Regions from separate parts of the Hymenobacter sp. NBH84 genome, predicted to be linked through region 1. Evidence: riboswitches for the same ligand, from Rfam matches in the RefSeq annotation. Region 1 holds a riboswitch; the other holds the start of a gene.
What was found. A riboswitch is a leader RNA that binds a small molecule or an ion and turns the genes downstream of it on or off. The one in region 1 is predicted to bind cobalamin.
Positions count from the first base shown of each region.

Region 2: another riboswitch for cobalamin. It lies ahead of metE (5-methyltetrahydropteroyltriglutamate--homocysteine S-methyltransferase); the one in region 1 lies ahead of F1C16_RS14760 (TonB-dependent siderophore receptor).

Region 1 covers NZ_CP043644.1:3,496,911-3,504,781, forward strand. Annotated here, with positions in the region: gene ahcY (adenosylhomocysteinase) at 89-1,417, opposite strand; gene F1C16_RS14740 (DUF4397 domain-containing protein) at 1,488-2,192, opposite strand; gene F1C16_RS14745 (hypothetical protein) at 2,457-3,065, shown strand; gene F1C16_RS14750 (class I SAM-dependent methyltransferase) at 3,093-4,328, shown strand; gene F1C16_RS14755 (DNA-3-methyladenine glycosylase) at 4,338-4,946, opposite strand; cobalamin riboswitch at 5,097-5,329, shown strand; gene F1C16_RS14760 (TonB-dependent siderophore receptor) at 5,470-7,449, shown strand; gene F1C16_RS14765 (DUF5074 domain-containing protein) at 7,476-7,871, shown strand, end outside.
Region 2 covers NZ_CP043644.1:2,898,471-2,906,341, forward strand. Annotated here, with positions in the region: gene F1C16_RS12125 (GAF domain-containing protein) at 1-2,212, shown strand, start outside; gene F1C16_RS12130 (carboxypeptidase-like regulatory domain-containing protein) at 2,356-3,591, opposite strand; partial or broken gene metE (5-methyltetrahydropteroyltriglutamate--homocysteine S-methyltransferase) at 3,860-6,164, opposite strand; cobalamin riboswitch at 6,361-6,556, opposite strand; gene F1C16_RS12140 (3-ketoacyl-ACP reductase) at 6,811-7,527, shown strand; gene F1C16_RS12145 (glycoside hydrolase family 3 N-terminal domain-containing protein) at 7,669-7,871, shown strand, end outside.

The DNA of each region.
Region 1 (7,871 bases):
TTGCCGAACCGCTTCTTAACATATCATACAAACAAAACCCCGCCCGGTATAGCACCGGGCGGGGTTTTGTTTGAGCACTGGTTATTTTCTAGTAACGGTACAGATCCGACTTGAACGGGCCTTCCACATCTACGCCGATGTACTGGGCTTGCTTGGGACGCAGTTCGTCCAGTTCTACCCCAATCTTAGCGAGGTGCAGGCGGGCTACTTTCTCGTCGAGGTGCTTGGGGAGGGTGTACACCTGGTTCTCGTACGCCTCAGCATTGGTCCACAGCTCAATCTGGGCCAGCGTCTGGTTAGTGAATGAGTTCGACATTACAAACGAGGGGTGGCCGGTGGCACAACCCAGGTTCACCAAACGACCTTCGGCCAGGATAATCACCTCTTTGCCGTCGATGTTGTATAGGTCTACCTGCGGCTTTACGGTGTCTTTGGTGCTGCCGTAGGTCTTGTTAAGCCACGCCATGTCGATTTCATCATCGAAGTGGCCGATGTTGCAGACGATGGCTTTATCTTTCAGCGAGCGGAAGATTTCCTCCGTGATGATGTCGCAGTTGCCGGTAGCCGTCACGATGATGTCGGCCTGGGGGGCGGCGTCTACCATTTTCTTCACCGCGTAGCCATCCATGGCGGCTTGCAGGGCGCAGATAGGGTCAATTTCCGTCACGATAACGCGAGCGCCAGCGCCGCGCAGCGAGGCAGCGGTACCTTTTCCTACGTCGCCGTAGCCGGCCACTACGGCTACCTTACCGGCCATCATCACGTCGGTAGCGCGGCGGATAGCATCCACAGCCGACTCTTTGCAGCCGTACTTATTATCGAATTTCGACTTGGTAACGGAGTCGTTAATATTAAAGGCGGGGATGGGTAGGGTACCGGCTTTCACGCGGTCCAGCAGGCGCAGCACGCCCGTGGTAGTTTCTTCCGAAATACCCTTGATGCCAGCGGCCAACTCGGGGTACTGGTTCAGCACCATGTTGGTCAGGTCGCCGCCGTCGTCCAGAATCATGTTCAGGGGCTGACGCTCTTCGCCGAAGTATAACGTCTGCTCGATGCACCAGTTGAACTCCTCCTCATTCATGCCCTTCCAGGCATACACCGGAATGCCAGCGGCCGCAATGGCTGCAGCAGCGTGGTCCTGGGTAGAGAAGATGTTGCACGACGACCACGTAACATCGGCGCCCAAAGCAATCAGGGTTTCGATGAGAACGGCCGTTTGGATAGTCATGTGCAGGCAGCCGGCAATGCGGGCGCCTTTCAGCGGCTGCGAGGGGCCATACTCCTCACGTAGCGCCATCAGGCCTGGCATCTCAGCCTCAGCCAAGCGAATTTCCTTGCGGCCCCACTCGGCCAAAGAAATGTCTTTTACTTTATAGGGGACGTAGGTCGTCGCCGTGGTTGGGTTTGTATCAAGCATGATGCAGGTAATTTGGCGTTTCAACCACAAAGGTAGCCAAGTTGTTGGGGAATTTCGAGATGACGTTCTGCTAGTTTGCGGGTTGCAGTTCCTCTACACTCAGCGCCAGCGAGCCGGGCGTGGTAGCCGTAGCCGCGGCCCCACGCAACACTACATTGTATAGCTTGCCCGCCCGCAAAATGGAAGGCTGGGAGGTAGTAGCCACTACAGAGCCTCCAGGTTGCACGGCACGCAACGTTACAGTATCAGGATCAACTACCAAAAAGCCGGTATTGTTACGGAAAGCAACGTCCGGGGCATAGGGGGAAGTACCTGCTTTGCTATTAGTCAGCGTAATACGCGGCGCTTCATATCCCAGATTAATAAAACGCAAGTGCGCTTTGCCAGCCGAAGGAATCGTCAGATCATCCGTTAGGCTCAAGGCCGCTACCTGGGTAGGGCTGCTATTGTAGATATACACTGAGTGAAATTTCCGACTGTTAATCGTGAGCGGCACGCTCACTAGGTTGGATGGGGTAGAAGCAGCTTCAACTTCCAATGTATGCGCCCCGGCGCTTAGCTCAGTATATCCGGTACTCTGACCATAATAGAGAGACTTTGCAGTCTGATCATCCACCCGCGCATTCACGGAAGTTGGTACAGCAGAAGCCACGTGTACAATGTTGAGCTTACCAGCAGCTGGCGTGTTTTCCGCATCGTTACAGCCAGCCAAAATCAGTAGAACCGGTGCCAACAGTGCCCCGCAACGTGATGCAGGAAATAGAATATGTGTCATGCTTATTGTTTTTATAAGGATATAAATTCCTAAAGAAAACAGATTACTAGCAAATAGTCGCATATGCGTACTAAACTACTGTCTTCTGCAAAACCATACAGTGCGGTAAACGGCCTCTGCAAAGCTATTTAAAGCGAGTGTAGACAGTCGTCGTCGCCGCGTACAGAACGAATCAGTCCGGAATAGTGTTCGACAAAAAAATAGGACTCTTTTTTGCTAACAAGCCAAATTAGTTCTGTCTAGGTACTTTTTATTGTCGCATCTATGCGCTTCTCTGTTACGACGATCTGCCGTCGCATTGCTCTGCTGTTCTTTTTTCTACTGGGGTTTTCTCAGGCGTATGCGCAGCAGCCTACCCCTATGGGGCAATATATTCGCTTGAGCCCCGAGGATAAAAACCGAGGTCTGAACGGGCCGCAGACCAATTTTTACTTTGCCACCGATACCAGCACCAATTACCGCAACGCGGGCTATTTCGGGCAGAAGCTTCGCCCCTACTTGGCCGACAATTCCGAGGCGCTGGAATTTCTTAACGATTACCGCCGACAGAAGTCGTTGCATTTGGCCGAGCGACTGGTGTTTGTTGGCTCTGTGGCGCTATATGGTCAGCAAGTGTTAGCCGGCGACGAGCGGCAGTACTTCAACAACACCCAAAAGGTGGCCGCAGGCGTGGCCGTTTTCAGCTTGATAGCTAATGTGCTCATCTCGCGTAACACCAACACCCACTTGCTGCGGGCAGTAGAAACACACAACAGCATGTTCCCCGCAGCGCGGCACGGTGCCCTCTGGCAGCGCTACCGCCCCACTACAGTAGGCATGAGCGCCACTGCTACGGGCCGGCCTTTGCTGGCGTTGAGCTGGCAGTTGCACTAATTTGCCCGTTTTTGCGTAGATAGGGGCATGGAATATCCGTTGCCCGCGGCGGCCCGGCAGTATGTAGCCGACCACCTGCACCACGACCCGGCCCAGCTGGCGTTGCAGGCCCGCCGCTTTCCGGGACTCCCCGTCCCCGAGCTGGTTCGCCAGATTCAGGCCCGCCAAAAGGCGCGCACCAAGCTGCCCGCCTGGGCCGAAAACCCCGAATTGATTTTTCCGCCGGCCCTGTCGGTGGAGCAGGCTTCGTCGGACCGCACGGCAGCTTTTAAGGCCGAGTTGGTTGGCGGGCAACGCTTAGCCGACCTCACGGGCGGCTTCGGTGTAGATACCTGCTACTTTGCCAGCCACGTAGCCGAGGTGCACTATGTGGAGCGAAATCCGCAGTTAGCCGAGGTGGTGCAGTACAATTTGGGTCTGCTAGGTGTGCGCAATGTGCACTACCACACCACTGATGCCCTGTCATTTTTAAAAAGCACACCGGATACGTTTGACTGGCTCTACCTCGATCCGGCCCGCCGCGACACCGCCTCGCGCAAGATTTTCCGGTTGCAGGACTGCGAGCCGGATGTGCTACGTATCCTACCCTTACTGCTGCACAAGGCACCGCGCATCCTGCTCAAAACCTCACCCATGCTCGATATTGAGCTAGCCATTCAGGAATTGAAGCATGTGCGTCGGCTGTGGGTACTGGCTGTGGATAACGAGTGTAAGGAGGTGCTGTATGAGCTAGGTGAAGAACCCGCCGTAGACCCCGAGCGCTACGCCGTGAACCTGACCCGCGCCGGCGAGCAGCAGGAGTTCCGCCTGAACCGCGCCCGGGAAGCCCGCGCCATATCGCGCTACGCCGAGCCGCAGACGGGGCAGTACCTCTACGAACCCAACGCGGCCATCCTGAAAGCAGGAGCGTTCCGTAGCATCGGCAATGCCTTCGAGCTACTGAAACTGCACCAGCACAGCCACTTGTATATGGCCGACGACCTGCGTGCGGACTTTCCGGGTCGAATCTTCCGCATTCAGGCGGTGGAGCGTTACGATGCCGATGCTCTCCTACCCTACCTTGGCTCCGAAGCGCGCGCACACGTTACTACCCGCAATTTCCCAGATACGGTAGCCGTGTTCCGGCAACGCACCGGCATCCGGGAGGGCGGCCACATCTATTTGTTTGCTACCACCGATTTGCGGGGCCGCCTAATGGTATTGGTGTGCGAAAAGGTGAAGCGTTGGAGTGGAGAGCTAGTAGCGGCTACCCAATTGGCTTAGTATACCGTACTATTTGGCCGGGCTGGTCCACTGGCTATCCTTGATGCGGAAGCGCCAAGGTAGGCCAGCCGCCTCCGCGCCAGCGTAGGCCAGCCCTACTCTGGCGCTAGCGCGTACCTGCGTGTCGGGCACGTCCTCGCCGTGGTCTTCCAGCCAAAGCACCTCGCCCTGCAGATCGGTGCCGGTGAGGGCGGGTGTGACGCCTAGCGCCTGCGTGAGCAAGCCAGGGCCGGCCGTCAGGTTGCGGGCTATGGCCGCTAGACCGCGCCGGCGGAGCATCGTATCAATGCCCACGGTAGGCTCAATGGCGCGAATCAGGACAGTATTAGGAATATCGGCGGCGTTGCTGACGATGTTGAACAGCGTGTGCCGCTGATATACTGTGTAGAGGTAGGCGCGGCCGCCCGGCTCGTATAGCGCCTGTCCGTGCTGGCCGCGCCGCTTCAGGTGCATTGTGAGGGAGTTGTCGCCCTCGTGAGAGTAGGCTTCCGTTTCGACGATGCGGCCGCCGGTTAGCTCGCCATCAATGCGGGAGAAGACGTACTTCCCCAGAAGTTCGCGGGCAATTAGGGTAGGGTCGGGGCGCTGGAAGAAAGCGGCTGAAATTATATTGGCCACGGATTCGTTTGGATATTGAGGGTTACACGAATTTTTGTGAACGAGAGTTTTTTTCGCCCATCGCCTACCCTGTCATCCTGAGCTTTCTAACAGCCCCATCCACGAAATCCGTGTAATCCGAAAAATCCGAGCGAATCCGTGGTTCAGACAGTATCTTTGTGGCGTAGCGGTGGCCGGACCCTAAATGCGGGGCGAGGCTGAAAAGGGAATCCGGTTCAAGGCCGGAGCTGTCCCCGCAACTGTACGCTTCGAGAGTGGGCGCATCACGCAGCTGCCACTGTTTCGCAGAACGCCAGGTTTCGATCACGAAACTTAGCCGGAGAAATGGGAAGGCGATGTGCCCGAAGCAAGCCAGGAGACCTGCCACTACGTTTCCCCATGTTCAGCGCCTTCGGTGGAAGGGCGGAGAACGAATGCAGCGGGCGGCCTCGGCCTCCCGGTTTTTTCTGTTTTCGGCCTCGGCTACGTGGCGGGTTTCGGCTCGCAGCGGAGTTTTGAACTGACTTTTCCTACCCCGGAAATTTTGGTTCGGATACGTTTTTTACGCGCTACTTCTTCCACCCCTACCCGCACGTTACGCGTGCTGGCGGTGGCAGCAAGCCTGTTGCCAACCGCAGCAGTGCAGGCCCAGCGCGCACCCATTGATACCAGCGCTGCCACACCCCATTTGCTACCCACGGCTGTAGTAGAGGCCGCCCGCTTGAGCCGCTATGCTGTGGGCAGCCGCCGCACTACCCTCGATTCGGTGGCTGTTAACCAGCTGCCAGCGGGCACGCTGGCCGAGGCGCTGAGCCGGCTTACCCCCATTTATCTGAAGAATTACGGGCCGGGGCAGCTGTCGTCCATCACGCTGCGCGGCACCTCGGCTCGCCACACGGCCGTGCTCTGGAACGGCTTCAACATCAACCTGCCTACCCTGGGCGAAGCCGATTTTGCCCTGCTACCCGTGAATGGGGCTACCCGCATTACGGTGCAGCCCGGGCCGGCCAGCGCGGTGTACGGCAATGGCGCTTTGGGGGGCACAGTGCTGCTGTCGTCGCCGGTGCAGTGGGGAGCGGGGTGGCGCGGGCAGGCGCAGGCCGATGTGGGCAACTATGGAATGCGGGCGGGTAGCGTTGAGAACAGCTTCAGCAACGAGAAGCTGGCCTTGCGCACGGCTGCTTCTTACCGCGAAGGACAAAACGACTTTCCCTACCAGGAGCGCACGATTGACGGCTTGGTGGAACGCCGGCAGACCAACGCCGCCTACCGGCAATGGAGCCTCACCCAAGATGCTACCATGCGCCTGGGCCAGCACGGAGAGCTGATGGGCGCCGTGTGGCTGACAGACGCCGACCGCCGCATTCAGCCCGCTATTGGGGCCGCTAACGACAATGCCCAGGAGCGCGACCAGAGCCGTCGGTTGTTTGCCGGCTACCGCCACGTGGCCGGCCGCCACGAAACGGGCGTGCGCATGGCGTGGTTTGAGGATATTCTGAACTACCGAAGCAACACCGTGGCGCAGAGCAACTCGCGGGTGCGCACCAGCCAAATACAGGTCGACCACAGCCTACAACTCCGCTCCAACCTGAGCGTGCGGGTAGGCGGCGAGGCGCAGCACTTTGCCGCACGGGTAGATGGCTACGGCCAAGACCTCACCGAAAACCGCTTCTCGGGCTACGCTCTCGTGCGATACGACCCTATGTCTACCCTCCGCCTCACGGCCAATATCCGACAAGCGTTTATTCCGGGTAGGCGGCCGCCACTGGCTCCTACCCTGGGCGGCGAGTGGCAGGTGTGGCAACACGACACCCATACGTTGGTGCTGAAAGGCAGCGCAGCCCGCAGCTACCGTGTGCCGACCCTCAACGAGCGATACTGGCGCCCCGGCGGCAACCCCAACCTGCTGCCTGAAACCAGCCTGGGCTACGAGGCCGGCGTGCAGCACACTTTCAAGCCTATTCCTACCCTCTCGCTGGTGACGGAACTGACGGCCTACCGCCAACAGGTGCGCAACTGGGTGCAGTGGCTGCCCAGCGACACGGTAAGCTACTGGTCGCCGCGCAACCTACGCCGGGTGCGAGCGCAGGGGATAGAGCTGAGTTCGGAACTGGGCTGGCAGCCGGGGCGCTACACCCTCACGGCGCGGGCGGCCTACGCCTATACCCAGTCGCAGAAGGTGAGTGGCTACACATTCGACCCTGACCCAGTGGGTGTGCAATTGCCCTATGTGCCCTTACACACGGTGGCGTTCACCACGCGCCAGAGTTGGCGCGGGTGGCAACTGCTCACGCAGAGCACCTTCACCAGCTTCCGCTACACCGATGCTTCGGCTACTAGTTTCCTACCCTCCTACTTTCTGCTAAGTGGGTCGTTGGGCTACACCTTCACTACCCGCAGCACCTGGAGCCTTACCGCGCTGGTGCAGGGCTTCAACCTTACTAACCTCACCTATAACAGCTACGAAGCCCGCGCCATGCCCCCGCGCAATGGCGTGCTGAGCCTGCGCGTGAGCTGGCGCTGATTCTAATTTTCACACTTTTCTTTTATATGACACAACGTTTTCTTTCCCTCAGTGCCCGCACGGCCTTCATACTGGCCAGCGGCCTGACTCTCTGGAGCTGCGACCCAGACAACGACAATGACGCCTCGCCGGCCGGTAGCAATGTGTTTATCGTGCAGGAAGGCAACTTCACGCGGTCTAATTCCGAGATAGTGGGCTTCAACAGTAGTGTAAGTGCTATTACCAATGCCGCTTTGTTCCGCTCCGTGAACAACCGTATTCTGGGTGATGTGGCGCAGTCGATGACAGTAGTTGGCAACTTAGGCTACATTGTGGTGAATAACAGCAATAAGGTTGAAGTAGTATCTCTACCTGATTTCAATGATCAGGCGACGATTGACATCTTTGCCAAAGCCCCCGTAGCTCCCGATACCGTTACACGC
Region 2 (7,871 bases), 600 kb from region 1:
ACGCAGTATTGGTGAGCAAGTGGCTCAGGAGCCCTGGGCGCATGGCCCCATCACGGACCTCAACGCTGCGGAATGCGGCTGCGACCTGATAGAAACGCTGATGATGGCCGTATTTCCGCCAGCTTCCTTTTCTACCGATATCAGTGGGGCAATTCCGCCTTTTCAGCGCCGTAGTTTCTACTACACCCCTTTGTTTGGGGAGGTGCTGCTGAATGCTAACGATATCATCAAGCAGCCGCTCAACATTGACAGCCGACATATGGAGGTGTATATGGCGCGCATGGCCTATCATCTCATTCTGAGCAAAATATACGATGTAGAGTTACCCAAGAATGATACGTTGGTATTTACGGTGCCCGATTACAGCATTGGCCTGTACCGGCACTACGGCGTCGATTTCAACTCCACTTTCCTGAATGTGAAAATGGTAGGCGAGCGGCCGGAGCTGACTGAGGAGCAGATTGACCTGCTGCTGCACAACATGCACCGGCAGGATTTGTGGCGGGAGCTTCTGCCGCCCGAGCGCTTTGAGTTGGAAGGCTTCAACATCTTGCACCTAGTAGACGTCACGGACCAAGAGATACTATCCGAACTGAAGTATGACTTGCTGGAGCGCGACGTGCTACAGGCCTCTGACCGGCTGGAGCAGATTCAGGAGAAGCTGCGGGTGCTGTTTAAGCGGCCGTTTTTGCAGCTAGGCATTGCCGCATACGATGAGAACAAGCAGGCTTTCGTGGATTTTGGTCGCAAAATCAACCATAGCTTCCTCACCAAGCAGCTCAACAACCAACAGGCTGGCACGGGCTTCCGGCAAATCTACTCCCAGCTGTTGCAGGACCGCCAGCCGTTGATTCTGGAAAACGTGGAAACGGCTGATATTCCCGAAGATTTGCGCGAGCAGATTCGCAGCATCGGTATCAAAAGCGCCATCCTGGCCCTCCTACCCTACGGCGACGACACGGTGGGTTTGCTGGAATTAGGTTCTCCCAACGTGGGTGATTTGGATGAGTTCAGCCTGGAAAAGGTGAATCAGTTTGTGCCGCTGTTTGCGGTGGCCGTGAAGCGCAACGCGGAGGATATGCAAAACCGTGTGCAGGCCATTGTGAAAGAGAAATTCACGGCGCTGCACCCTACCATGGAATGGCGCTTCAACGACGCGGCCCTGAACCTGCTGGAGAAAATAGAAGCCGGCAATAAAAACGCTGAGATGGAAGATATTGTCTTCCAGGAAGTGTACCCCTTGCATGGCTCCAGCGATATTCGCGGTAGCAGCACGGCCCGCAACGAAGCCGTGCAGGGCGACCTGATCGAACATCTTTCGTTGGCCAACAAAGTTCTCAAAAAAGCTTCCGAGTTTCAGCAGTTGCCTATTCTGGATGAGCTGAAGTTCTATGTGGAGAAGAACTTGAAGCGGCTGCAACAGGGCATTATCTCGGGCGATGAAGTGAGCATTTTCGATTCGCTAAAGTCGGAAGTGGAGCCACTGTTTGAGTATTTTGCGCAGAATACGCTTGAGCTACGTCCTGTTATTGCCGACTATTGGAATAACATCGACCCCGTTTTGGGCATTCTCTATAAGCGCCGCAAAGCTTTCGAGCGGAGTGTTACGCTGCTCAACGATACGGTGAGCGACTACCTCGACGAGGAAGAGCAAAAGGCCCAGCAGATGTTTCCGCACTACTTCCAGCGCTTCAAAACGGATGGCGTGGAGTACAACATCTATGTAGGCGCGTCGCTGGTCGAAAATAAGCCCTTCGACTTGGTATTCCTGAAAAATTTGCGTTTGTGGCAGTTGCTGGTGATGGTGGAGATTACGCGCCGCACTGCCGCCCTCAAAGAGCACCTACCCGTTCCCCTCGATACTACGCAGCTTGTTCTGATTCATAGCCAGCCGCTGGCCATTCGTTTCCGGCAGGATGAGCGCCAGTTTGACGTGGATGGCGCCTACAACATCCGCTACGAAATCATCAAGAAGCGCATTGATAAGGCCACTGTGCTGGGCACCGGCGAACGACTCACCCAACCCGGCTGCATTGCCTTGGTTTATGCCCAGCAACGCGAAGCCGACGAGTACCTGGAGTACCTCGACTACCTCCAAGACCGCGGCATGCTGGAACCTGAAATTGAGGAGCTAGAGCTGGAAGAACTGCAAGGGGTGAAAGGTTTGCTGGCGCTGCGGGTGCGGGTGAAGCTGGAAGAACAGAGTAGTTAAAACAAACCGCCTGTCATCCTGAGCGCAGCGAAGGACCTTCTTACGTTTGAACGAGTCGTTGTTACGTCAGTCGTTCACGCGTGAGAAGGTCCTTCGCTGTGCTCAGGATGACAGGCGGTTTTGTAGTCCGTCCTATAGTTTTACTACTTCCGCTTAGGCTTAATGGTAGTGCCGAACGCGCCTTTTTGCTCGAAAGACTTAATCACTTCATCCTCTACCGGCGTGCGCTGCACTACGGGGTTGTTGGCCCAAAACTCAGGGTCGTACTTGGCCTGACGGATAGTTTCGCGGTCTTTCTCGTCCAGGGTGCCGCGCTCGTAGGCAATGCCGGTGGGCTTGCGGTTGGTGTCGTAGAAGAACGTGAACGACGACACATCGAGCTTGGTGATGGGCGTGCCGGGGCGCAGCACGTCGGCGGTCAGCTTCACCTTCATGTAGTCGAGCGGCGACACGGGGTCGGGCGTATTCTGGAAGCTCAGATCGAACGTCAGCAGCGTGTTTTTCAGCTTGTACGTCGGGTTTTGCGAGGCGGAAGTGTAGTTGGGCGACGTGATGGTGAAACGCACTACCTTGTAGGTATCGGTATCAATCCAGACGGTGCCGTTGGCCTGGTAGCCTTCCACCTCAGGGCGGGTTTCAAAGGTAATTTCGGCTATGTTGGCATCACCTTTTTCCAAGATACCCTGTAGCTCTACGTAGTAGTTTTTCACCGCATTCGGGCTCAGCAAGGCCAGCGACACGGTGCTGTCTGCGTTGGGGTTATAGAGGCCGTAGCCTTTGGTGTTGAAGGAAAAGTTGGTGAAGTTGAGTAGGGCTTGCTTGGCGGCAAAGCGTCCCTGGGTCGTAGTGGTTCCTTCAATACGAGCGTTGTTGGACTTCACGTTCCAGATCATTTCCTGCAACTCGGTGGGTTCTGCACCGATGCGCGTTACCTGGCGATAGTAGGCTTTGCCGTAGAATTTCTCATCGTAGTTATCGGCCATGTGGCGGTAAGCACGGTCTACGAGTTGGAAAGCGTAGCTGCCTACCTTCACTTCGGGTAGGGTAATAGTGGCCGAGCCCAAGAGCACCTCAAAGGGCTTTTGCGTGCTGGTAACTACCAGTGTATCACGCAAGTGACCAATCTCGGAGAAGACAACGCGCTGCGGCAATGAGGGTAGGTTCAGGAAAAACTGACCATCGGCGTTGCTAGCCGTTCCCAACGATGTGCCCGGAATACCGATACTCACGAAGGGAATCGGTTCCTTGGTTTCTTTATCGAGGACAGAGCCGCGCAATTGGTATTGCGCCTGCGCGCTGCTACCCAGCACTAGCAGGAAAAAGCCTAACAGCGCCGACAGGCGCGCAACGGCAGCAGAAAAGTTTTTTGAACTAGCCAAAATAGAAAGGATTGGATGAACGGCGGCTTGCTACAACGCCAATACAGCGCGCAACCGTACGCCGCCCCGCAAAATACGGGCCGCACCCTTGGGGAAGAGGTGAAATGGTGAGATAGTGAAATGGTGAGTTTGTCTGTCATCCTGAGCGCAATGGAGCGAAAGTGAAGGAACTTGTCACGCTGACTATCAACGACTCGTTCTGCGGGCATAAGGTCCTTCGCTGCGCTCAGGATGACAGACAAACTCACCATTTCACTATCTCACCATTTCACCTCTTCCCAGCGCGCACTTGGCGGGCAGCTTGCACCATGTTGCGCAGGGCAGCTTCGGTTTCGGGCCATTTGCGGGTTTTGAGGCCGCAGTCGGGATTCACCCACAGGTTTTCGGCGGGTAGGAGCGCCTGGGCTTTTTCCAGTAGGCCTACCATTTCCTCCGTGCTAGGCACGCGGGGGCGAGTGAATGTCATAGACGCCCGGCCCGATTTGGTTGGGGTACCGGAAATCGGCGAAGGCGGCCAAGAGCTCCATCTGCGAGCGGGAGGTTTCCATGGTAATCACATCGGCGTCCAGCTCGGCAATGGCGGGTAGGATTTCGTTGAACTCCGAGTAGCACATGTGCGTGTGAATCTGGGTTTCGTCGCGCACGCCGGACGCGGCCACCCGGAACGCCCGCACGGCCCAGGCCAGGTAGGTGGGCCAGTCGGAATGGCGCAGGGGTAGGCCCTCCCGAATAGCCGGCTCATCAATCTGAATCAGCTGAATGCCGGCCTTTTCCAGTGCCTGCACTTCTTCGCGGATAGCCAGCGCAATCTGCAACGCGGTGGTGGCCCGCGGCTGGTCGTCGCGCACAAACGACCATTGCAGAATGGTCACGGGGCCGGTCAGCATGCCTTTCACGTACCGCCGGGTTAGGGCCTGGGCGAAGGTGCTCCAGGCCACGGTCATGTCGGCGGGGCGGTGGATGTCGCCGTACAAAATAGGCGGCTTCACGCAGCGCGAGCCGTAGCTCTGCACCCAGCCGTTTTTGGTGAATGAAAAGCCGTCGAGCAGCTCGCCGAAGTACTCTACCATGTCGTTGCGCTCAAACTCGCCGTGTACCAGCACGTCTAGCCCTACCTCCTCCTGCCACCGAATCACGTCGACAGTGGCATTTTGCAGAGCTTCGTTGTACTGCTCGGCAGTCAGCTCCCCTTTCTTGAAGCGGGCGCGCAGTTGTCGAATATCCTCGGTTTGCGGAAACGAGCCGATGGTAGTTGTTGGGAACAAGGGCAACTGTAGCTGGGCCTGCTGGCGGGCCTGCCGCACCGCAAACGGGCTCCGGCGGCGGGCATCAGCCTCCGTCACGGCGGCGGTGCGTTCCTTGATGTGCGGGCGGTGAATGCGGTCCGATTTGCGGCGGCTTTCCAGCGCCTGCTGGTTCTGGTGCAATAGGTTCTGGTCGCCGTGGTCGGCAATCTGGCGCAACTCCCCTACCTCGCGCAGCTTCTGTTTGGCAAAGGCCAGCCAGTTTTTGATTTCCGGCGTTAGGGTCGTGTCGTTGGTTTCCAGGTCCAGGTCGCAGGGGCTGTGCAGCAGGGAGCAACTGGGTGCCAGCAGCACCCGCTCAGTGCCCAACGCGGCTACCGCCTGTTCAATCAGCGCCAACGACGCCTGATAGTCGTTCTTCCAGATGTTGCGGCCATCTACCACACCCAGCGACAAGCTCAGCCACTGCGGAACCAGCGGCAGCACGGCCGTTAGTTGTTCCGGCGCCCGCACCAAATCCACGTGCAGGGCGCTGATGGGTAGGCTCACGGCCAGCGCGGCGTTGTCGCGCAACCCTTCGAAATAAGTCGATACGAGCAGCTTAAGGCCTGGACAGCTACGCGCCAGTTTGGCGTAGGCAAATAGGTAGGCCTCTTTTTCGGCGGGTGTTAGGTCGAGGGCTAGGTAGGGCTCGTCGAGCTGCACCCAGGTGGCGCCGTATTGGTGCAGCTTGGTTAGCACCTCCACGTACACGGGCAGCAACCGCTTCAGCAGCTCAATGCGGTGGAAGCCCTCTTCCTTTTCCTTGCCTAGCAATAGGTAGGAAACCGGCCCCAGCAGCACCGGCTTGGGCGTGGTGCTGAGCGTATTGCGGGCATGAATAAACTGCTCGAAAATGTGTTCCGAAAACAGCCGAAACTCCTGATTGGCCGTGAACTCGGGCACGAGGTAGTGGTAGTTGGTATCGAACCACTTCGTCATCTCCATGGCCGTGATGTCGAGGCCGTTGCGTTGGTAGCCGCGAGCCATAGCAAAGTACAGATCCAGCGCCGTGTTCTGCGGATTTTCGCTGAGTACGGGCGTGTAGCGCCTGGGAATGGCTCCTACCATCAGGCTAGTGTCCAGCACCTGGTCGTAGTAGCTGAAGTCGTTGCAGGGAATCAGGTCGAGGCCGGCTTCTTGCTGCAACTGCCAGTTGTGCTGGGCAATGCGGCGGGCGGTGGCCTGCAATTCGGCTAGCGTCAGCTGGCCCGACCAGTATTTCTCACTGGCTTTTTTCAGTTCGCGCTGGCTACCAATGCGCGGGTAGCCGAGGTTGTGCGTAAGCATAGTGCTTGGGTTGAAGGGAACAATAAATTGATTATTGTTCTCGCAACGAGTACGTTACGTGCCCAACACAGCGTATGGCCTACCCTGCACCCTACCATCCGGCGCGCATACGCACGCGCCAGCCTCCACCCCGCGGAGGCCCTGAAAAGACAGCAGTATGCAATTGACCAGACTACTGCTTCAGAGCGCGGAAGCATACGTCAAGGCGTAGAAAGGCAAGTCTCCTGGCTTGTACCATTACGATCATCCTTCTCACTCTGCCTGGCAGAACAATGGACGTGCTACGGATCGTAACTTACTTGGGTACTTACAGTTGCGCGACAGCCCGTGATTCACACACGGTTCCTTATTAATTCCGGTATTACCCGAAAACCCCTCTATGGCAATTGATATTGCAAAGAACTAGGGGCAATGATACGCGAAATTTCCGGCGCAACAACTCGGCGGCTGGCTGGTTAAGGCTACTTACTCATCAACGTTCGTACGGTGTAGAGACGCATACTTGCGTCTCGTCGTTGAGCGACACCTCTTCATCATTAAATAACAGCCAATACAAACAACTTCAGCAACGACGAGACGCAAGTATGCGTCTCTACACCGCGCAGAGGCTACCACTCAACTCTTTTTATTTATCCCCCCTACTCACATGGAAAACCTCACCGGAAAAATTGCCCTGGTAACGGGCGCTGGCAAAGGCATTGGCCGCGCCGTAGCCGTGGCTCTGGCGCAAGAAGGCGTACACGTGGGCCTGCTGGCCCGCTCTGAAAACGACCTGCGCGAAGTAGCCGCCGAACTAGAAAAACTGGGCGTGAAAACGGCCGTTGTCACGGCAGATGTGGCCGATCGTGCCGCCGTAGAAGCTGCCGCGGCACAGGTGCAACAGCAGCTTGGCACCATTGATATTCTCATCAACAACGCCGGTACGGCCGCGTTCGGCAAGTTTCTGGAGCAGGAGCCGGAAGCCTGGGAAAACATTATCCGGGTGAACCTCATGGGCGTGTACTATGCCACCCGCGCCGTACTACCCGGCATGATTGAGCGCCAGACCGGCGACATCATCAATATTTCGTCTACGGCTGGGCAGCGCGGGGCGGCGGCTACCAGCGCCTACTCGGCCTCCAAGTTTGCCGTGCTCGGCCTCACCGAGTCGCTAATGCAGGAGGTGCGCAAGCACAACATTCGCGTGTCGGCCCTCACGCCCAGCACCGTGGCTACTCCGCTGGCGCAGGAGCTGAAGCTTACGGATGGCAACCCGGAGAAAGTGATGCAGCCGGAAGATTTGGCCGAGTTCATCATTGCCCAACTGAAGCTGAACCGCCGGGTATTTGTGAAGGAAGCCGGTTTGTGGAGCACCAATCCGTAGCTCACGGGTAGGATTTGACAAGACCGTCCTTTCGACCAGCGGGAGGACGGTCTGTGTTTATAAAAGGGCATTCTGTGCAACTATTTCCTTCTCTATTCCTCTATTTTCGCAACTTACGTGTCTCACCCGTTGCGAAATACCTTGCCTACCTCTCGTTTTCCACTGCTCTTGTTGCTGCTGCTGACGCTGCTGCACACCCCGGACGTCTCTGCTCAGCGGCGGCGCAAGCAAGCTAAAACCCCTACCCCGGCCGCTTCGCTGCATGCGCCGGTGCCGTTTGCGCCCCAGCTTAGTTCGCGTTGGGTTGATTCGGTGATGGCGACGCTGACGCCTGACCAACGCGT